4 regions of the Streptomyces sp. NBC_00989 genome follow, and region 2 is predicted to be linked to each of the others. Evidence: riboswitches for the same ligand, from Rfam matches in the RefSeq annotation. Region 2 holds a riboswitch; each other region holds the start of a gene.
The links. Region 2 has a riboswitch for cyclic di-AMP ahead of OG714_RS03715 (NlpC/P60 family protein). Riboswitches for the same ligand answer to the same signal wherever they lie in the genome.

Region 1: another riboswitch for cyclic di-AMP. It lies ahead of OG714_RS09375 (peptidoglycan DD-metalloendopeptidase family protein); the one in region 2 lies ahead of OG714_RS03715 (NlpC/P60 family protein).
Region 3: another riboswitch for cyclic di-AMP. It lies ahead of OG714_RS27150 (M23 family metallopeptidase); the one in region 2 lies ahead of OG714_RS03715 (NlpC/P60 family protein).
Region 4: another riboswitch for cyclic di-AMP. It lies ahead of OG714_RS14755 (M23 family metallopeptidase); the one in region 2 lies ahead of OG714_RS03715 (NlpC/P60 family protein).

Annotation. Positions count from the first base shown of each region.
Region 1 covers NZ_CP108728.1:2,154,538-2,159,709, forward strand. Annotated here, with positions in the region: gene OG714_RS09370 (SGNH/GDSL hydrolase family protein) at 1-732, opposite strand, end outside; gene OG714_RS09375 (peptidoglycan DD-metalloendopeptidase family protein) at 974-1,921, opposite strand; cyclic di-AMP (ydaO/yuaA leader) riboswitch at 1,926-2,088, opposite strand; gene OG714_RS09380 (alpha-galactosidase) at 2,392-4,464, opposite strand; gene OG714_RS09385 (tyrosine-protein phosphatase) at 4,635-5,172, shown strand, end outside.
Region 2 covers NZ_CP108728.1:823,023-828,194, forward strand. Annotated here, with positions in the region: gene OG714_RS03710 (DUF1996 domain-containing protein) at 1-1,934, opposite strand, end outside; cyclic di-AMP (ydaO/yuaA leader) riboswitch at 2,270-2,443, shown strand; gene OG714_RS03715 (NlpC/P60 family protein) at 2,452-4,035, shown strand; gene OG714_RS03720 (hypothetical protein) at 4,239-4,697, shown strand; gene OG714_RS03725 (endonuclease/exonuclease/phosphatase family protein) at 4,699-5,172, opposite strand, start outside.
Region 3 covers NZ_CP108728.1:6,132,528-6,137,699, reverse strand. Annotated here, with positions in the region: gene OG714_RS27160 (PrsW family intramembrane metalloprotease) at 1-1,085, shown strand, start outside; gene OG714_RS27155 (aldo/keto reductase) at 1,155-2,099, opposite strand; gene OG714_RS27150 (M23 family metallopeptidase) at 2,143-3,153, opposite strand; cyclic di-AMP (ydaO/yuaA leader) riboswitch at 3,165-3,322, opposite strand; gene OG714_RS27145 (PP2C family protein-serine/threonine phosphatase) at 3,556-4,734, opposite strand; tRNA gene OG714_RS27140 (tRNA-Met) at 4,856-4,929, opposite strand; gene OG714_RS27135 (alginate lyase family protein) at 4,982-5,172, opposite strand, start outside.
Region 4 covers NZ_CP108728.1:3,442,786-3,447,957, reverse strand. Annotated here, with positions in the region: gene OG714_RS14770 (DNA topoisomerase (ATP-hydrolyzing) subunit A) at 1-393, opposite strand, end outside; gene OG714_RS14765 (M16 family metallopeptidase) at 721-2,076, shown strand; gene OG714_RS14760 (M16 family metallopeptidase) at 2,073-3,461, shown strand; cyclic di-AMP (ydaO/yuaA leader) riboswitch at 3,677-3,836, shown strand; gene OG714_RS14755 (M23 family metallopeptidase) at 3,850-4,605, shown strand; gene OG714_RS14750 (GntR family transcriptional regulator) at 4,794-5,172, shown strand, end outside.

The DNA.
Region 1 (5,172 bases), 1.3 Mb from region 2:
CGCCTCGACATGGTCCCCGGAGGACTCGCCCCGGAGCCGGCGTCCGATCCACGGCACCAGGTACTCGCGCGCCCAGTGGACGTCGTCGCGCCGGATGTCGAGCGGGCCGCGCCGCGGCAGCGGAGGCCAGGGCTGGTCCGGGTCGGCCGGGACCTCGACGCCGAGGATCTGGCCGGCGCGGAGCGCCACGCGCGTGTGCCCCTCGGGAGAGAGGTGGAGCCGGTCGCCGTCCCAGGCCCGCCGGTCCTGGACCGTCTTCAGGGACCAGAGGTCGAGCACCGGGCAGCCGTACCGGTCGGCGATGGCCCGCACATGTCCGTTGTAGGTGGCGATCTTGCCGCGCAGATGCTTGAGGACGGGCACGTTACGGGTGTCGAAGCCGGTCGTCACCATGACGGTGCCGACGGCTCCGGTGAGGTCGGCGACCGCGCGTTCGAAGCGCTCGGCGACCTCGTCGGGGTCGGTGCCGGGACGGATGATGTCGTTGCCGCCGGCGCAGAAGGAGACCAGGTCCGGGCCGATCTCCTTGGCCCGGGTGAGCTGGTCGGCCACGATCTGGTCGAGCAGCTTGCCGCGTACCGCGAGGTTGGCGTACTCGAAGTCGCCCTCGGGTTGCCGGTCCGCGAGCAGTACCGCGAACCGGTCGGCCCAGCCGACCATCGCCCCGTCGGGCCCTGGGTCGCCGACGCCCTCGGTGAAGCTGTCCCCCAGCGCCACGTACGACCCGATCACTGATCTGTTGTCACTCTTCGAATCGTTAGCCACGGCAACCATAATTCACCCTGGGGTGTGACCTACGCGATCGTAATAAGGGGTTGACGGACGGTGAGATAAGCCACTTGTAAAGTGTTGTCCAAAGTCGGAATAAGCCTCTGATCAGGGGCGTTGACCCCCCAACTGCTATGCCCGAAGGCCGGACCCGAGGATCTGGGTCCGGCCTTCGATGGCGCGAGGCAGGCGTCGGGGCCTGGTGTCAGCCGACGGTGACGCCGTGCGAGCGGAGGTAGGCGACCGGGTCCACGTCCGAGCCGTAGTACGGCGTGGTCCTGATCTCGAAGTGGAGGTGCGGGCCGGTCACGTTGCCGGTCGCGCCGGAGAGGCCTATCTGCTGGCCCTCGGTCACGGTCTGGCCGGCCGAGACGGACAGCTGCGACATGTGGGCGTACTGCGAGTACTCGCCGTCCGCGTGCCGGATGACGACCTCGTTGCCGTACGCGCCGTCGTAGGCCGCCGAGACGACCGTGCCCGCCGCTATGGCCTTGATGGTGGTGCCGGTCGGGACGACGAAGTCGACGCCGGTGTGGTAGCCGCTGGACCACATGCTGCCCGCGACGTGGTAGCCGGTGCCGATGGTGGCACCGGTCACGGGGAGGGTGTAGCCGCTGGAGGTGCTGGTGCTGTCGTCGCTCTGCGAGGCCGATGTGCTCTTCGAGGAGGAAGACGAAGAGGACGAGGAAGTCGAAGAGCCGGACGACTTGGACGAGTTGGACGACTTGGTCGTGTCCGTCCCGCTCGTCCCGCCCGTCGTGGCCTTCTCGCCGAGGGAGAGCTTCAGGCCCGGGTGGATCAGCGACGGGTCACTGCCGATGACCTCGCGGTTGTCCTGGTAGATCTTCTTCCAGCCACCGGTGACGTCCTGCTGCTCGGCGATCTTCGCGAGCCAGTCGCCGGCCTTCACCGAATACGTCTTGACGCCCGAGGCCTTCGAGACGGTCTTCGCGGCGGCCTGCTCCGTGACCGTCTTCTCGGTCGCCGGAACGGACTGAACCGCCTTTTCCGGAGCGGAAGTCGTGGTCGCGGCATGGGCGCCGGTGGCCCCCATGAGCGGAAGGGCGAGTGCGGCGCCGCCGGTTCCGGCTACGGCCATCGAGCGAGAGAGACGCTGGGACTTCGGGCGGCGGTGCTTACCCTTCGCGGGCATGACGAATTCCTCTCCGGCGCCTGCGAGGTGAGCTGTCGGGTGCGGGCTGGAGATGCCCGGCCGCGCGCTGGTCGCGGCTAAACCCCAAGCCCGTTCCGGAGACCGGAACAGGCGTCTTACCTGTGGGTCCCCCGCTCCTGCCGCATACGGGTGGGTGTGTGCGGAGTCCGGTCGGCGGCAGGATTGGGCGTCCGTCCGGATTGGTGGCGAACGTAAGCGAGGAAGACGCAAAGGGACAAGCAGGAGGTTCCACGGATTTGCGTTCCTTGCGACTCCCTGTGGGAATTCACAGTCACCCTCCGTGAATTCCCACCGGACTCAACCCCTCAATTCCCCTGTAAGAGCACGTCAATTACGTGCACATGACGAACGACGCACGGTCACGAATATGACGCTGCTCACGTACGCAACTCTCAGGTTCCTTTATTCCAGAGCGAGTTGGCACGAAGGCTGCAATTAGGACAGAGGGATCAGATGCGACGCAGGCGGAGAACCGTCGCATCAAGGTCACCTTGCAGCCCCGTCCGCAGCCCGTGGTGCAACAGGACGGCACCCCGGTGGACTTCGCCCGTTTCGAGGCATTCGTACGACACTGTCGGGTCGAGTCCGCGCAGCCGGAGCGCAGGCAGCGGCTCACCGTAGTGCTGCGCCTGGAGCAGGGCGAGGACGACGGTCTCGTCGCCGCGCACGTACTGCACGGCGCTCAGGCCGCCGCGCGGCGGGCGCAGCCGGTGGAGGTCGCCGTGCTGGACGAGCGGCCGGATCTCCTTGTAGAGGTCGACCCATCGGCGGGCCTCGGCGAGTTCCTCCTCGGTCCACTCCGAGAGGTCGCCGCCCACCCCGAGGACTCCGGCCATGGCGCTCACGAACCGGAAACGCAGGCTGCTGACCCGGTTGTTGAGCTGGGTGTTCGGGCTGTCGGTGACCCACGCGGCCATCACGCGCGCGGGGTGGATCTGGCTGAAGCCGTGCTGGATGGCGAGCCGGTCGAGCGGGTCGGTGTTGTCCGAGGTCCACACCTGGTCCGTGCGGCTCATGATGCCGAGGTCGATCCGGCCGCCGCCGCCCGAGCAGGACTCGAAGGCCACGCCCGGGTGGGCCGCCCGCAACCGGTCGAACAGGGCATACAGGGCGCGCACATGGTCGACCCAGAGGCGCTGCGGATAGGCGTCACCCGGCCACCCGGCATCCGTGAAGCAGCGGTTGAAGTCCCACTTCACGTAGTCGATGGGGGCACTGGAGAGCAGCCCGTCGAGCTGCTCCCAGAGGTACTCCTGGACATCCTCGCGGGCCAGGTTCAGAACGAGCTGATTGCGGAACTCCGTCCGCTTTCGCCCCTCTTGGTACTGCACCCAGTCGGGGTGCGCGCGGTACAGGTCGCTGTCCGGGTTGATCATCTCGGGCTCGACCCAGATGCCGAACTGCATGCCCAGCGCGTGGACACGGTCGGCGAGCGGCTTGAGGCCGGCGGGGAAGCGGTCCGGGTTGGGGGTCCAGTCACCGAGCCCGGCACGGTCGCTGGTGCGCTTCCCGAACCAGCCGTCGTCGACCACGAACAGCTCGACCCCGACCGCCGCCGCACGCCGCGCGAGCGTCTCCTGCTGCTCCTCGGAGATGTCGAACTGCGTGGCCTCCCAGGAGTTGTAGAGCACCGGCCGGTCCTGGTCCGCGTCCGGGATGACGTACGTCCGCTGGTACGCGTGCCAGGTGCGGCTGGCGCCGCCGAACCCGGCGTCGCTCCACAGTCCAGCGAAGACGGGGGTCGTGAAGGACTCCCCCGGCGCGAGGAGCAGCAGCCCGGAGTCGTCGTACCCGGCGCCGCCGCCGATCTGCACGCGCGCGTCCGGGAGTTGGGCCACGGCGATCCGCCAGGACCCCGACCAGCCGAGGGCACAGCCGTAGACCTCGCCGCGCTCCTCGGTCGCGTCGGTGTCGAGGGCGACCCAGGGCAGGTGCTGGTGCCCGGTGTGGCCGCGCCGGCTGCCGATGACCTTCTCACCGTAGGTGAGGTCGGAACGCACCAGCCGCGACTCGGCGGCCCACCGCCCGTGCAACTGCGACAGCCGCCACCCCTCGCGCTCGGGCAGCGTCCACACGGCGGAGTCGGCACGCAGCAGCTCCAGGGCCTCGCCCCCGTCGTTGTCGAGGCTGGTCCAGCGCTCTACGACGTCGCCGCGCATCCGGTAGTGCAGCGTGATCGCGAGGCCGGTGTCCCGGAAGCGCAGCCGCAGTTCGTCGCCCTCGGTGTCGTACCGCTCGAAGGCCCATTCCGTGCCGCGGCGCTCGGGCGTGCGCACGGACAGCGCGGGGCGTGCGAAGCGGGGGCCGCCCTCGACGGGGTACTCCTCGCGGCCGTCGAGCGGGGACTCGAAGGAGGAGCCGCCGGGCAGCGGGCGGGCGGCGAGTTCCTCGGCGTCGGCGAGTGCGATCGCGGGGCCCCAGTGCAGGTGGAGCAGTTCGTCGTCCTCGGTGAGATGGACGGCGTAGCTGCTCGTGGGGCCCGACAGCACCCACGTACGGCCGTTCTCGGCGATCTCCAGCATCAGGTTCCTCACAGATTCGAACAAGTCCGTTCAAGCGCCAACATCATCAATGGCAGGAGGCCTGCGAGGCAACGCCTGTGGACAACTCATTGCCTCTCGAACCCATGTCGTATCGTCGTGAACGTGCCCGCCGGTGAGCCGCGTCGTCGGGCCGAGTGGGAGGAGTCCTCGTGACGCAGCAGATTCCGTCGACCGAGCCGGAGTTGTCCGGAGTGCGCAATTTCCGGGACGTGGGCGGACTTCCGACGGCGGACGGACGGCGGGTGCGGCACGGGGTGCTGTTCCGCAGCGGCCACCTCGCGCACGCGACCGAGGAGGACGCCGCGTTCCTCGACTCGCTGGGCCTGCACACGATCTTCGACTTCCGCAACGCGTCGGACCAGAAGCTGGAGGGTCCCGACGTCGAGCTGCCCGGCGTGCGCAACGTGAATCTGCCGCTGTCCGACCCGGCGGACGGCTCCGAGTTCTGGAAGATGGTCCGCGACGGCGAGATGGACCAGCTGCGCGAGATCCTCGGCGGCGACAAGGGCGCGAACCGGATGATCGCCTCGTACCGCACGATCGTCACGGACCGCACCGCCGAGCACTCCCAGGTGCTGCGCGCACTCGCGGAGGACAGTGTCCCCGCGCTGATGCACTGCGCGGCGGGCAAGGACCGCGCGGGCCTGTCGATAGCCGTGACACTGCTCGCCCTGGGCGTGGAGCGCG
Region 2 (5,172 bases):
TAGCTCTCCCCGCCCGAGGACGAGTCGGGCGGTGTCGCCACGGGGCTGCCGACCTGGCCGCCGGAGCCGTTGTCCGAACTCCCCTGCGTCTCGGTCGGCTTGGACCCCTCGGTCTTCGTGTCGGCCTTGGGGACCGAGACGGCGGTCGTCAGGTCACCGGGGTCGGTGGTCTGGGTGTCGGTGGGCTCGGAGGCATTGGTCCCGGTGTCCGGGGCGCTCGTCGCGGGATCAGCGGTGGGCTGGTCACCATTGCCGCCGTTACCGCCGTTGCCGCCGTTCCCCTCGTTGCCACCGTTCCCGGCGGGCTCGTCGGACGCGGTGGCCGTGGGCGCCGCCGTAGCGGTGTCGGTGGCCGACGGGGACTCCTGCGGCTCACCGGAACCCCCACCGTTCCCGGAGCCGCCACCCGAACCCGAACCGGAGCCGTCACCGGAACCGGAGCCGTCGCCCGAGCCCCCGGGGTCGTTGTCCGTCCCGGCGCCGCACCTCTTGTCGTCGTTGATGCAGTTGACCATGTCCTTCATCAGGCCCTCGTCGAAGACGTTGATGAAGTCGCCGTGGTCGGTGACGGGCTTGTGCTGCTGCTCGGGGAAGGAGTCCACCGCGAACAGCGGGGTCGTCTTGCCGCCGTCCTGGAGGCTCGGCGCGTCGACGTCGTAGACGATCCGCTGCACCAGCTGCGGAATGGCCTCGAAGCCCGCGGGGCAGGTGCCGTCGGCGGCCTCGAAGGCCACGTGGGTGCGGTGGTTGGCGCTGTCGATGTTGCGGCCGTCCCAGCAGCTCTGGAACTTGAAGGTGCGCACCACGTCGCTGCCCGAGGGGCACAGCGGGTACTTGTCCTTGAGCTGCCGGTCCTCGAACCCGGTGCAGCTCCAGGAGGCGTTGGCGTTGGCCGGGCCGTTCACGAAGGCCTTGGCGTCGCCGGTGATGATGCGCAGGAGGCGCGGCATCGCGACGACCTTGCTCTTCGGGTTTCCGACGAACGTCAGCGTGGCCGCCTTCGCGGTGACGATCTGACCGGAGTTGCCCTCGGTGCCGCCGCCGGGCTTGTCGGCGTCCTGCTCCTGCTTGCCGTTCTGGAGGCGCAACACGGGCCAGTAGTAAGTGGACTTGTCGCCCGGGTTCTCGCAGCTCGTGTCGGCCTTCGCGAGATCGTCGTCGCTGGCGAAGGCGTTGTTCGACTGGTTGCCGATGTAGTCGTGGAAGTGGTGGGCGCCGTTGGTGACTCCGGGCGCGACGATCACGTTGTCGGAGTTGAACAGGCCGTTCTCGTTCACGCCACACGCGGTGACGAACGTGCCGCGGGAGGCGTCGGCCTGGTCCTGCGGAGTGTTCACGTTGGGCTGTACGGAGGTGATGTCCGCGTAGTCCGAGGCGACGGGCCCGTTGGTGGACTGCTGGTTGCCCTGCTGGTCCTGCCCGTCGCCCTGCTGCTGGTCCTGGCCGCCCTGGTCGTCGCCGCCGCCGTCCTGGCCGCCGCTCTGATCGCCGTTCTGGTCACCGTTCGTGGGGGCGATCAGGGTGCAGCCGGCGAGTGCGTCGAGGCCCTCCGGGCGGTCCCCGACACGCGCGATGGCGTCGTCGATCCGTCCGATGGTCGCGGCGCGCTTCTCCTTCAACGGATTCATGATCGCGTTGTCGGCGAAGGAGGCGTCCTGGCGTATGGACTCCGTCGAGTCCTTCAGTTTCTGGTAGGCCTCGGTTATCTGCTGGTCCAGAAGCGCGAGTTGGGTGTCGACGTCGGTCTTCGCCTCGTCGGGGACCGTCGTCAACTGGGTGCCGATGTCCGGGCAGTCGATCGTGGCGCCGTCCGATGCCGCATCCGGAGAGCCTTGCTGGGCAGAATCACCGCCCCAACCACCTTCGGACGCCGACGCGTAGACGTTCGCCGCCACCAGTCCTCCGCCGCCCAGCATCAGGGCGACTGCTGCCATCGTCGCGCGTCGTGCGCCTGTGGGGCGTCTGCGCGTGTTGCGTGCCAAGGAAGTTGCTCCTACGCGTATCGGTCGGCCCGGATCGTCCCGGCATGGAAATCCCCCGTCCCAATACGGAGCCGGACCCCGGTGTGTTCAACCGTCCCAAAAATTCATAGCGACCTCATATGGATCACCCGGCCCGATGGGCCTCATGAGCCCGGGTCACGTTCAGGAGAGGTAAAGGTCACAAAAACGTATCGGACATATCGCGCTTCAACCTTCACACGAGGCACACACGTTGGCTAAGTTGACGCTCAGACCGTACGACCTACTCCGGCGATCAGCGCCGGGCCGCACGGTTTGCGCCGAGTCCGGTGTGTCGCTCGCGACAGCCGGAGCCGAGGACCCAACCGACTTGGGGTGAATCGGCCCAACTGCCCGTTTGGGCAAGGGTCGTAGGGCAATCCTTCCGTGATCGGCCGCCCGAACCCGACAGCTAACTCGGTAGGCGCGTTACGGAAGGAGCACGTCTGCCATGCCGGCAGAACGAAGTACGCGCACCGGAGGCAGTGGCCCCACCGTGGACGACCGACCCAGCCGTGACGAAGTTCAGCGGCGGATCAACTCCCTTTACGACAGGGCCGAGACGGCCACCGGAAACTACAACGCCACACGCAAGATGTCCGGCGGCCCGCGCAAGCGCGTCGAGCCCCGTCCCAGCGCGTCGCGTCCTTCCGACCCCGCCCAAGACGCAGTCACCCGGCAGTTGTTCGACCGCGCTCGCGCCCAACTGGGCCCGACCGTGCCGGCGAAGCTGCCGCCCGGCAGGACTCCCGCCCGCTCGGCGGCACCCCGGCCCGAGCGGTCCGAGCGACGCCCCGAGCCCGAGGGCGGCGGCCGCGCACTCGAGGCGCAGCCCAGCCGAGCCGTGGCCGAACTGACCGCTGGGACCGGCGCACCAGAGTTCGCCGCCCCGCAACTCACCGCGCCTGTCGCGGAGTTGACGGCCGGACCCATCGCCGCACTGCCGCCCGCCGCACCCCAGTTGCCTCAGATGCAGCAGCTGGCTCAGATGCCCCAGCCGACCGTCATCGACCTGCCGCCCGTGCCCGCCATCGAAGTGCCGCCCACGCCCGCCGTACAGCCGCAGCAGTTCGCCGTCGCGGCCGCCCCGGCGCCGGTCTTCGACCCGCTGACCGCGGACCTGGAGCTGCTCCCGTACATCGCCGGACCGCGCACCGAACCCGCTCAGGCGAGTGCCCCCTGGCCGACGCCGGAGACGGCCTGGTCCGCCCCGGAAGCGGCCTGGTCCACCGGGCAGATGCCCATGGTCACCGAGCAGCAGCCGGCCTGGGCCACCGGTCAGATACCTGTAGTTGCCGAACAGCAGCCCGCCTGGTCCACCGGCCAGATGCCCGTGATGACCGAACAGCAGCCGTCTTGGTCAACCGGACAGATGCCCGTGGTCACCGAACAGCAGGCCTGGTCCACCGGGCAGATACCGATGGTGCCCCAGCAGCCCGCCGGCCAGCCCACCTGGTACACCACACCGGAACCGGACTGGCGCCCGCCGCAGCAGGAGTGGCAGCCGACCGCCCCCGCCGCCGAGGTCTCCTTCGCCGCGGCCCCGGCCGTCGCCCCCGAACTCACGCTGCCCACGGCTCCGACGATGGCCCCGGAAATCATCCTCCCGCCGGCCCCGACCATGAGCCCGGCACCCACCGCGGCCGCACCCGCCGCACTTCAGGACCCCACCGCGCAGAGCAAGACCAGCACGGCGCTCGCCTTCGCCCGCGCACAGATCGGCAGGCCGTGCCTGTGGGGCGCGGCGGGACCGGACGCGTACGACTGCTCCAGCCTCACCCAGGCCGCCTGGAAGGCGGCGGGAGTCCTCCTCCCGCGCACCACCCAGGAACAGTCCGGCGCCGGCGCCCTCGTCCCGCTCACGGACATCCGCCCCGGCGACCTGATCTTCTTCTACGACAGCATCGACCACGTCGGCCTCTACACCGGCAACGGCCTGATGATCCACGCGCCGAGCCCGGGTACGCCGATACGCGAGGAGTCGATCTTCTACGCCGGTGCCGCCGCGATCCGGGGCGCCGTACGGCCCGCCTGATCCGATCGGGGCCGGGCATTTCCCGGCCCTGACCGCACACCCCGCGACACTCCCGGCCAAGCGCCTCATTGATCCGTACGAGTGGTGCATCCTGGGACACGGTCGTAGCGTCGTCAGAGACACGACGACCGTGCCCCGGCAGGCGGGCCCACCGCCGGTGCGGGTGCGGGGCGACGAGGACGAACAGACGGCCGGGAGCGGACATGTACAAACACACCATGGTCGGAATCGTCACGCTCTGTGCCGCGGCCCTGATCGGGCCGACCGTCGGCACCTCGTCGGCGGCCCCGGCCACGGTCCCGGTGACCGCCCACCGACAGCTCCAGGACCCCGTGCTCGTCGACTGCCTGTGGCACCCCGAGGTGCGCCCCACCGACTTCATGCTCGCCTGCGGCGACGGCAACAGCCGCCTCACGTCGCTGCGTTGGACGTCCTGGAACGCCAACTCCGCGACGGCCACGGGCATCAACGTGGTGAATGACTGCAAGCCCTATTGCGCGGTGGGCAAGTTCCACTCGTTCCCGGTGACCGTCCGCCTCGACTCCGCGCAGACCTGGAAGCGGCATCCGCAGGTGCGGCAGTACGGCGAGATCACTCTGACGTACCCCGGCGCGAGGCCGGACAAGTTCCAGCACACCGTGACCTACCCGCTGTGGAACTGACTCAGAGCGACAACTCCGCCACCAGCGGCCGGTGATCCGAGATCTCCGTCCTCGGCACGCACACCTCCCCTACGGCGCCCTCCCCTAGCCCCGTCGTCATGATGTGGTCGAGCTGGACGAGCGGCCGGTGTGACGGAAAGGTCGCCGGCCGGGCCGAACTCCGCCAGCCACGCGGCGCGGTCGCGTTCAGGGTGAGGCGGGGAAGGGCTCCGAAGAGGTTGAAGTCGCCCATCAGCACCTGGGGTTGGGGCAGCTCGGCGATCCAGCGGCGCACGGTGCGCAGTTGCCCGATGTTCCACCCCGGCACGAACGAGAGATGGACGGCCACGACGGTGAACGGGCCGCGCGGTCCTTCCAGTACGGCGGCCAGGACGGCCCGGGGCTGATCCCGGGCCAGCACCGGAACCGCCCGCCCGGCCACCCGCAGCGGCATGCCGAAGGGCGCCGCCGGCAGCCGTAGGGCCCGCCACTCGTG
Region 3 (5,172 bases), 5.3 Mb from region 2:
TCCTCGTCGCCGCCTTCCGCTGGCTGGACCGCGTCGACCCCGGGCCCTGGCGGAACCTGCTGTTCTCCTTCGCCTGGGGCGCCTGCGCCGCGGCCCTCATAGCGATCGTCGCCAACAGCTTCGCGACCAGATGGATAGCGACGACCACCGCCGACCCGACCAGCGCGGACACCCTCGGCGCCACCGTCATAGCCCCGATCGTCGAGGAGTCGGCGAAGGCCGCGGCCGTGCTCCTCGTGTTCCTGTTCCGCAGACGGGACTTCACCGGGATCGTCGACGGGGTGGTGATAGCCGGGGTCACCGCCACCGGCTTCGCGTTCACCGAGAACATCCTCTACCTCGGCACCGCCTTCGGCACCGACCAGCTCACCGGCGACCGCGGCTTCACCTCCGTCACCGCGGCGACCTTCTTCGTGCGCATCGTCATGTCCCCCTTCGCGCATCCCCTGTTCACCGTCCTCACCGGCATCGGCTTCGGCATCGCCGCCCTCTCCCCCGACCGGCAGCACATCCGCCGCGTCCTGGTCCCGCTGACCGGCCTGCTCCTCGCGATGGGCATGCACGCGATCTGGAACGGCTCCTCGACGTTCGGCCAGTACGGCTTCTTCGAGGTCTACGGCGTCTTCATGGTCCCCATGTTCGGCCTGCTGACCTGGCTCGCGGTCTGGACCCGGCAACGCGAACTGCGCAGTGTCCGCGAGGAGTTGCCCGCCTACGTCTACGCGGGCTGGCTGACCCCGGCCGAACCCTTCGTCCTCGGCTCGATGAAGGCGCGGCGGCTGGCCCGCGAGTACGCCCGCCACCGCCTCGGCAGACCGGCGGCCCGCTCGGTCGCCCAGTACGAGGCGTACGCGACCTCCCTGGCGTTCCTGCGGCACCGGGCCGCGCGGGGCCGCGCCGGCGCCGACTTCGTCGTACGGGAAAGGGAGTTGCTGCACGAGCTGTGGCTGCGGCGGGAGGTGGCACGGCCCGCGCTGGACTTCGCGGCGCGGCGGACGGCGCCGCCGGTGCCGGTGGTGGTGCCGCCGTGGCCGCCGGTGTACGGGGCGTACGGGACGCCCCTGTCCAACCCGTACCGGTCCTGACGGCCACCCTGGCGACCCGTACGACCCGTAGGCCGACCCGTACGACCCGTAGGCCGACCCCTACGACCCTTAGGCCGACGCCTGCGTGAGGCGGGCGATCTCCGCGTCCGTCAGCTTCAGTTCGGCCACGCCCAGCAGTGCGGGGAGTTGGTCGACCGTGCGGGCGGAGGCGATCGGGGCCGCGACCGTGGGCTGGGCGGCGAGCCAGGCGAGGGCCACCGTCGCCACGGGGGCCTCGTGGGCCTGGGCGACCTCGTCGAGGGCGGTCAGCACCTTCTGGCCGCGCTCCGATTCGAGGTACTGCGCCGCGCGCCCCGCCCGCGGGCTGTCGACCGTCGTACCGGGGCGGTACTTGCCGGTGAGGAAGCCGGCGGCCAGCGCGAAGTACGGGATCGCGGCCAGGCCCTCCTGCGCGGCGAGCTCGCTCAGCTCGCCCTCGTAGGTGTCGCGTGAGACCAGGTTGTAGTGGGGCTGGAGGGCGACATAGCGGGCCAGGCCCTCGCGCTCGGAGAAGTCGAGGGAGGCCCGCAGGCGTTCGGGGGTGATGTTGGAGGCGGCGATGTGCCGCACCTTGCCCGCCTTCACCAGCTCGTCCAGCGCGCCGATGATCTCCTCGACCGGCACCTCGACCTTGTCGAAGTGGGTGTAGTAGAGGTCGATGTGGTCGGTGTCCAGGCGGCGCAGGGAGGCGTCCGCGGCGGCCCTGATGTTGGCGGCGCTCAGGCCCGGGAAGTCGGGGTGCTGGCTGACCTTGGTGGCGATGACGACGTCGGAGCGGTTGCCGCGGGCCTTGACCCACTTGCCGATGATCGTCTCGGACTCGCCGCCCTGGTTGCCCGGCGCGAACGCCGAGTACGAGTCGGCGGTGTCGACGAAGTTGCCGCCCGCGGCCGCGTAGGCGTCGAGCACGGCGAAGGAGGTCGCCTCGTCGGCGGTCCAGCCGAAGACATTGCCGCCGAGGGAGAGCGGGAAGACCTCGAGATCGGACCGGCCCAGCTTGCGAAGAGAAGTCATGACCCTCTTCAACAGCCGGACCGGAACCGGATATTCCAGACCCTTACGGGTTGAGGCCCTTGCTGCGCAGCCAGGGCGCCGGGTCGCTCGCGGTGGCGGCGCCGTTGATGTGCACCTCCAGGTGGAGGTGCGGCCCGGTCACGTTGCCGGTCGCGCCCACGCGGCCGATGACCTCGCCGGTGGAGACCTTCTGCCCGACGCTGACGTTGATCGAGGACTGGTGGCAGAACCACAGCTCGGTGCCGTCGTCGAGGGTGAGGATCGTGCGGTAGCCGTACGACCCGGCCCAGCCCGCCTCGGTGACCGTGCCGCTGTGGATGGCCTTGATCAGCGTGCCGGTGGGAGCGGCGAAGTCGAGGCCGGTGTGGTACCCGGAGGACCACATCGAGCCGGCCTGGCCGAAGGTGCCGGTGATCGTGTACGAGCCGACCGGCAGCGTGTACTGCTTGGCCAGCTCGGCGAGCTTCGCGGCCTCGGCCTTCTTCTTGGCGGCGGCCTCCGCGGCCTTCTTCGCGTCGGCGGCCTTCTTCGCGGCGTCCTTCTCGGCCTTGGCGGCGGCGTCGTCGACCTGCTTGGCGACGGCGGCCTCGACGGCGGCCTTCGACTTGCCGTCGACCTGCACCTGCTGCGACTCGGCCTGCGCCATGATCCGGTTGCGCAGCAGCTCGCCCGCGTCCGAGGCACCCTTGGCGGTCTCGGTGGTGGTCACGCCGACGCTGCTGAGCGCGGTCGCGGAACCCTTGGGGGTGCTGCTGGAGGAGTCGTCCAGCAGGTGGCCCACGGAGGGCAGGTCGGGCATGGAGATGGAGACCGGCGGCTTGCCGGTGTTGGCGCTGGCCATACCGCCCGCGCTCACGGCGGCTATGACACCGACGCCCAGGACGGTGGAGCTGCGGGCGAATCCTCCGCCACCACGCTGCTTGGCGACACGGTGCTTGCCGCGGTTGGGAAGAACGGTCTCCGCGCTGGGATTCCACTCCTCCCAGGGGCCCTCGTCGGGGCGGTAACCGCCGTAGACGACAGGGGCTTCTGGGGCAGCCTGGTTGGACGCCACGTGGGCGTGCTCCTTTCCTTCCTTCTCGCCTACCGGGTTAGCTGACGGGTTCGGAGCAGGAAGGTCTCCTACGCGCGTAAACCGGCCGTGTCTCCACGGCAGTTGACGAGCGATTCACCCCAAGGTGGTGGTTCCCCGGTTCCCTTTCAGGATTCGGCGCGTGCGCACGGAGCCATCTCTTGTGACGGCTGGGACGACCGCGCTGCGTTATCGAACGTTAATAGACACGGGCGCCCGTTTCCAAGCTGTTCGGCTTGATCATTAACCTTTCCTTGCTGGACGAACGGCCCACCACCGGCGAAAAACGGGCGAGTTGGCCAAGTCTCAGAATTCCCACAGGTATTGACGGGATGTCAGTTGCTATGCGGAGGGCGCTCACCCGGTCACCCCTGGTGACAACGGTCATGGATGGCGTACGGCGATCATCGCCATGTCGTCCGTCATCCAGCCCCCGGAGTACCGGCGCACCTCCTTGGCGAGGATGCCGAGCAGCGCCTCGGGGCTACGGAAGGTCCGGCCGGCCAGCCGCTCCCCGGGGTCGTAGAAGACACCGCGGGCGTCGCGCGCCTCGGACAGCCCGTCGGTGTGCACGAGGAGGGTGGCCCCGCCCGGGAACGCGAACTCCTCGGCGCGGTCGGGCCAGACCCCCAACTCGCCCATTCCCAGGGGCAGTGCGGGCTCCTGGACCTGCAACGTGCGTACGGTGCCGTCCTCGTGCAGGAGCAGCGGCGGCGGGTGGCCCCGGTCGACGATCCGTACGACGCCGTCGCCGTGCGGGAGTTCGGCGAGGACGGCCGTGGTGAACCCCTCGAACGCGTCGAGCCCGTCGCGCCGGGTGCCCTCCCGCGCCAGCGCCCGCTCCAGCCGCTGGGCGACCGCCTCCAGGGTCGCCTCCTGCTCGGCGGCCTCCCGGAACGCCCCGATGACCACGGCGACGGCGGCGACCGCGCCCATGCCCTTGCCGCGCACGTCGCCGACGACCAGCCGTACGCCGTGCGGGGTGTCCTGCACCGCGTACAGGTCACCGCCGATGAACGCGCCCTCCTGCGCCGCCTCGTACCGGGCCGCGATCTCGAACCCGCCGATCCGCTCGGCCGGTTCGGGCAGTACGGCGCGCTGGGCGGCCTCGGCGATCTCGCGCGCGGAGGCGAGCTGTTCGCTGCTGCGGCGGACCAGGGCGTTGATGAGCACGGCGAGGACCGCGACCGTCGCGACGGTGGCCGCCTCGGTGATCGCGTCGGTGTGGAGGACGATGCCGAGCCTGATGTGGATCGCGAGGACGACGACGACGGAGGCCAGGCCGGTGAGCACGGTGCCGCGCCGCGAGTAGAGCGGGGCGGCGACCAGCGGGGCGGCGGTGAAGAACGGGGCCGCGGTGAAGTCCTGCGGGGTGAAGTAGTCGTAGAACCCCCCGACGATCAGCAGCAGCGCCGGCAGCCGGTGGACGAAGGTGCGGGCGTAGGAGATCCGTCGGCCCTCGCCCTCGGGGTGGGGAGCCGGGCCGGCGCCGAGGCCGGGGTCGGGCGTGGGATCGCCGGGGAGGCGCCCGCCGGCTCGCACATACGGACCCTCCTCCTCCACGGATCCAGTTTTTCCTGGTGGGGGGAGGGCGGCGAGCGGTATGGGCCGATCGGGGGGATCGAAGAGGGGGAGAAACACCAAGGGCCGGAACCCATTTCTGGATTCCGGCCCTTGGCCTTAGTAGCGGGGACAGGATTTGAACCTGCGACCTCTGGGTTATGAGCCCAGCGAGCTACCGAGCTGCTCCACCCCGCGCCGTTGTGATTGCAACTATACGCCATCCGCGGGGTCCGATGTCACACAGGTTTCAGTCGGCGGTGTTCCCGGCGTGCGTGAGGGTCTCCCAGGAGACGAAGAGGTCGTCGCTGCCGGCCGGCCGGGTGGACTCGGCGAGCTTGTGCGCGGCGGGCACCTTCACGCCGAGCCGGCCCTCCAGGTGGTTGACGGCGACCTCCAGGTCGGGCCCCATGTTCCGGTCGACCTTGCCGCCGCACAGCC
Region 4 (5,172 bases), 2.6 Mb from region 2:
GGCGGCCGGCGGGTCGTCGTTGCCCAGCGAGCCGAAGTTGCCGTGGCCGTCGGCCAGCGGCACGCGCATGGAGAAGGGCTGGGCCATGCGCACCAGGGCGTCGTAGATCGACGCGTCGCCGTGCGGGTGCAGCTTGCCCATGACCTCGCCGACGACACGCGCGCACTTCACATAGCCGCGGTCGGGGCGCAGGCCCATCTCGTCCATCTGGTAGACGATCCGTCGGTGGACCGGCTTCAGGCCGTCCCGGGCGTCCGGCAGGGCTCGGGAGTAGATGACCGAGTACGCGTACTCAAGGTAGGAGCCCTGCATCTCGTCGACGACGTCGATGTCGAGGATCCGCTCCTCGAACGAGTCGTCGGGCGGCGGGGTCTTCGTGCTGCGGCGGGCCATCGCTGCCGGCTCCTCTTTTCTGGTCGCTCGCCTGGGGGTCGCTCCCCTTCGGCTCACTCTTGCTGAAGCGTGAACGGGGTCTTGACGTGAACCATTGTGGACCGCGGCACTGACAACACGGACCAGGACCCGGCGTTGCCCGCTCGGGTCCGTCGCCGGCGGCTGCCGCGTGAGTCCACGTGTGCGACTGCCCGCAGGCTACGCGATCTCGCTCTCGGCGTACGTCCGCCGGGAACTTCGCCGACGGTCCGCACGCTTGCATACAGTGGCGGGACGAGCAGGATTTCTGCGGTTCCAGCCAGATAATCCGCGATCGAAGGGACGTACATGCCCATGGGTCACACGGCCACCGCCGAGGCAGGGTCCGGCGGTCTGACAGCGACCGAACACCGCTTGGCCAACGGTCTGCGCGTGGTCCTCTCCGAGGACCACCTGACCCCGGTCGCGGCGGTGTGCCTCTGGTACGACGTCGGTTCCCGCCACGAGGTCAAGGGGCGCACCGGCCTGGCTCACCTCTTCGAGCACCTGATGTTCCAGGGCTCGGGACAGGTCAAGGGCAACGGCCACTTCGAACTGGTGCAGGGCGCGGGCGGTTCGCTCAACGGCACCACCAGTTTCGAGCGCACGAACTACTTCGAGACCATGCCCACCCACCAGTTGGAGCTCGCGCTCTGGCTGGAGGCGGACCGCATGGGCTCGCTCCTGGCCGCCCTGGACGAGGAGTCCATGGAGAACCAGCGGGACGTCGTCAAGAACGAGCGCCGCCAGCGCTACGACAACGTGCCCTACGGGACGGCGTTCGAGAAGCTGACCGCCCTCGCCTACCCGGAGGGCCACCCCTACCACCACACGCCCATCGGCTCGATGGCGGACCTGGACGCGGCCACCCTGGAGGACGCGCGCGCGTTCTTCCGCACCTACTACGCGCCCAACAACGCGGTCCTGTCCGTGGTCGGCGACATCGACCCCGAGCAGACGCTCGCCTGGATCGAGAAGTACTTCGGGTCCATCGCGTCGCACGACGGCAAGCCCGAGCCCCGCGACGGCACGCTGCCCGAGGTGATCGGCGGGCAACTGCGCGAGGTCGTCGAGGAAGAGGTCCCGGCCCGCGCCCTGATGTGCGCCTACCGCCTGCCGAACGACGGCACGCGCGCGTCCGACGCGGCCGACCTCGCCCTCACCATCCTCGGCGGCGGCGAGTCCTCGCTCCTCTACAACCGCCTCGTACGGCGCGACCGTACGGCGGTCGCGGCCGGCTTCGGTCTGCTGCGGCTGGCCGGTGCGCCCTCCCTGGGGTGGCTGGACGTCAAGACGTCCGGGGACGTCGAGGTGCCGGTCATCGAGGCCGCCATCGACGAGGAGCTCGCCCGGTTCGCCGAGGAGGGCCCCACGGCCGAGGAAATGGAGCGCGCCCAGGCCCAGTTGGAGCGCGAGTGGCTGGACCGGCTCGGCACGGTCGCGGGCCGCGCCGACGAACTGTGCCGGTACGCCGTCCTGTTCGGTGACCCGCAGCTCGCCCTGACCGCCGTACAGCGCGTCCTGGACGTGACGGCGGAGGAGGTGCAGGAGGTCGCGAAGGCCCGCCTGCGCCCCGACAACCGCGCGGTGCTCGTGTACGAGCCCATCGCGGCCGAGGATGACGAAGCAGAGGCCGGCGACGAGAACGAGGAGGCGGCCAAGTGACCGAGCTCGCCACGATGGAATTCCACCCGCAGCCCCAGGCCGGCGAGGCCAGGCCGTGGGCCTTCCCCGCCCCGGAGCGCGGGACGCTCGGCAACGGCCTGACCGTGCTGCGCTGTCACCGCCCCGGCCAGCAGGTCGTCGCCGTCGAGGTGCTCCTTGACGCGCCCCTGGAGGCCGAACCGGCCGGCCTGGACGGTGTCGCCACGATCACCGCGCGGGCCTTCTCCGAGGGCACCGACAAGCACTCCGCCGAGGAGTTCGCCGCCGAGCTGGAGCGCTCCGGCGCCACCCTCGACGCGCACGCCGACCACCCCGGGCTGCGCCTGAGCCTGGAGGTCCCGGCCTCGCGCCTGGCCAAGGGCCTCGGTCTGCTGTCGGACGCGCTGAGGGCGCCCGCCTTCGCGGACAGCGAGGTCGAGCGGCTGGTCCGCAACCGCCTCGACGAGATCCCGCACGAGACGGCCAACCCGTCCCGCCGCGCGGCCAAGGAGCTCTCCAAGGAGCTGTTCCCGGCGACCTCGCGCATGTCGCGCCCGCGCCAGGGCACCGAGGAGACGGTCCAGAAGATCGACTCCGGGGCCGTACGCGCCTTCTACGAGCGGCACGTCCGTCCCGCGACGGCCACCGCCGTGGTCGTCGGCGACCTCACCGGCATCGACCTGGACGCGCTCCTCGCCGACACCCTGGGTTCGTGGACGGGCTCCACCGCGCAGTCGCGTCCCGTGCCGCCGGTGACCGCCGACGACACCGGGCGGGTCGTGATCGTGCACCGTCCCGGCGCAGTCCAGACGCAGCTGCTCATCGGCCGCGTCGGCGCCGACCGGCACGACCGCGTGTGGCCCGCCCAGGTGCTCGGCACGTACTGCCTCGGCGGCACCCTCACCTCCCGCCTGGACCGCGTCCTGCGCGAGGAGAAGGGCTACACCTACGGTGTGCGGGCGTTCGGCCAGGTGCTGCGTTCGGCACCCGACGGCACGGGTGCCTCGATGCTCGCCATCAGCGGCTCCGTGGACACCCCGAACACCGGTCCCGCGCTGGACGACCTGTGGACGGTGCTGCGCAAGCTCGCCGAGGGCGGACTCACCGACGCCGAGCGGGACATCGCCGTGCAGAACCTCGTCGGGGTGGCGCCGCTCAAGTACGAGACCGCCGCGGCCGTGGCCAGCACGCTGGCCGACCAGGTCGAGCAGCACCTGCCCGACGACTACCAGGCGACGCTGTACCAGCAGCTCGCCGCGACCGGCACCGTGGAGGCCACCGCGGCGGTCGTGAACGCCTTCCCGGTGGACCGTCTGGTGACGATCCTGGTCGGCGACGCGGAGCAGATCAAGGAGCCCGTCGAGGCTCTCGGTATCGGCGAAGTGACCGTCGTCCCGGCCGAGTAGACGACAAGCAGGGAGCCGATCGGCGGCACGCGCGTGTGGGGGCCCTGGTGACTGAAGAGTCATCAGGGCCCCCCTAATGTCCGAATTGGGGGAGAGGTTGCCTGTCTGCCCTGTGGCATGTGCAACAAAACCCGTGATCCGTTTGGGGATTGAAAGTGGCCCCCCTTAGCGTCGGTCCGGCTGTCCGTCAGGCACCGCGCCGCACTCGTGGCACCGGACAGTCATCGCCGAGTCCCCGTACGGCGCGAGCCAGGGGAGCCGGGGACCCATGTCCCTGGGGTGAATCGGACGCCCGCGCGCACAGCGAGGGGGTCCGTAGGAGACCTTCCTGCTCCGAACCCGTCAGCTAACCCGGTAGGCGAGAAGGAAGGAAAGGACCAGCCACTCCATGGCGTTCACCCGCGCCACCGGGAAGCACCGTCGCCCGAGCCGGACCCACCGCACCACCGTTCGTGTCGCGAGTGTCGCGGCCCTCACCACCACCGGCGTCGTCGGCACCCTCGCGAGCGCCCCGGCGTTCGCCGCGGAGCCCGCCCCCGAACAGACCGGTCTCACCCCCGTCGTCGCCATGGGCGACTCCGTGGCCGAGAAGATCGACGCCCAGGCCGTCGCCCAGCAGCAGGCCGCCGCTGAAACGCTGGCCAAGGAGACCGCCCGGGCCAAGGCCGCCGCGCAGGCCAAGGCGGAGCGCGAGGCCGAGGTACGCGCCGCCCGCGCCGCCGAGCGCAAGAGGCTCAACACCTTCGTCGCACCGGTCACCGGCTCGTACGTCTCCACCGGCTACAAGACCGGCGGTTCCCTCTGGTCCTCCGGTGCCCACACCGGCATCGACTTCCACGCCTCGACCGGCACCTCCGTGCACGCGGTCGGCTCCGGCACCGTCGTCGAGGCCGGCTGGGGAGGCTCGTACGGCAATCAGGTCGTGATCAAGATGGCCGACGGCATGTACACCATGTACGGCCACCTGTCGTCCATCGGTGTCTCCGTCGGCCAGACGGTCACCCCGGGCGAGCAGATCGGCCTCTCCGGGGCGACCGGCAACGTCACCGGACCGCACCTCCACTTCGAGGCCCGCACGACCGCCGAGTACGGCTCCGACGTAGACCCCGTCGCCTACCTCCGCAAGCACGGCGTGAACGTCTGACGACACAGCGCCGCACTTCCCGAAGCCCTGGCCCGCCCGGCCGGGGCTTTCGGCGTTTCCGGAGCCCTCCTGTCCAAAAAATATCCATGGATTCCGGCCCGCCATCGGAAATTCCCGCTCATTGCAATAGAGTCACGGAACACACGTCAATCGTCGACGTTTCACGGGGATTAAGGCGGAGGTCGGACATGCGTATTCCGGCGCACTCGGTATGCACGGCGATCCGGGACGACATCGTCGCCGGTGTCTACGAGCGCGGCAGCCGGCTCACGGAGGAACTCCTCGCGCGCCGGTACGGGGTCTCGCGCGTCCCCGTCCGGGAGGCCCTGCGCACGCTGGAGGCCGAGGGGTTCGTGGTGACCCGGCGGCACGCGGGCGCGTGCGTCGCGGAACCGACCGAGCAGGAGGCGGCCGACCTGCTGGAGATGCGGATGCTGCTGGAGCCGCTCGGCGCCTCGCGGGCCGCCCAGCGGCGCACCGAGGCCCACCTCAAGGTGCTGCGCGGCCTCGTCAGGCTGGGCCAGGAGCGCGCCAGGAGGGGCAACAGCGAGGATCTGCGCTCCCTGG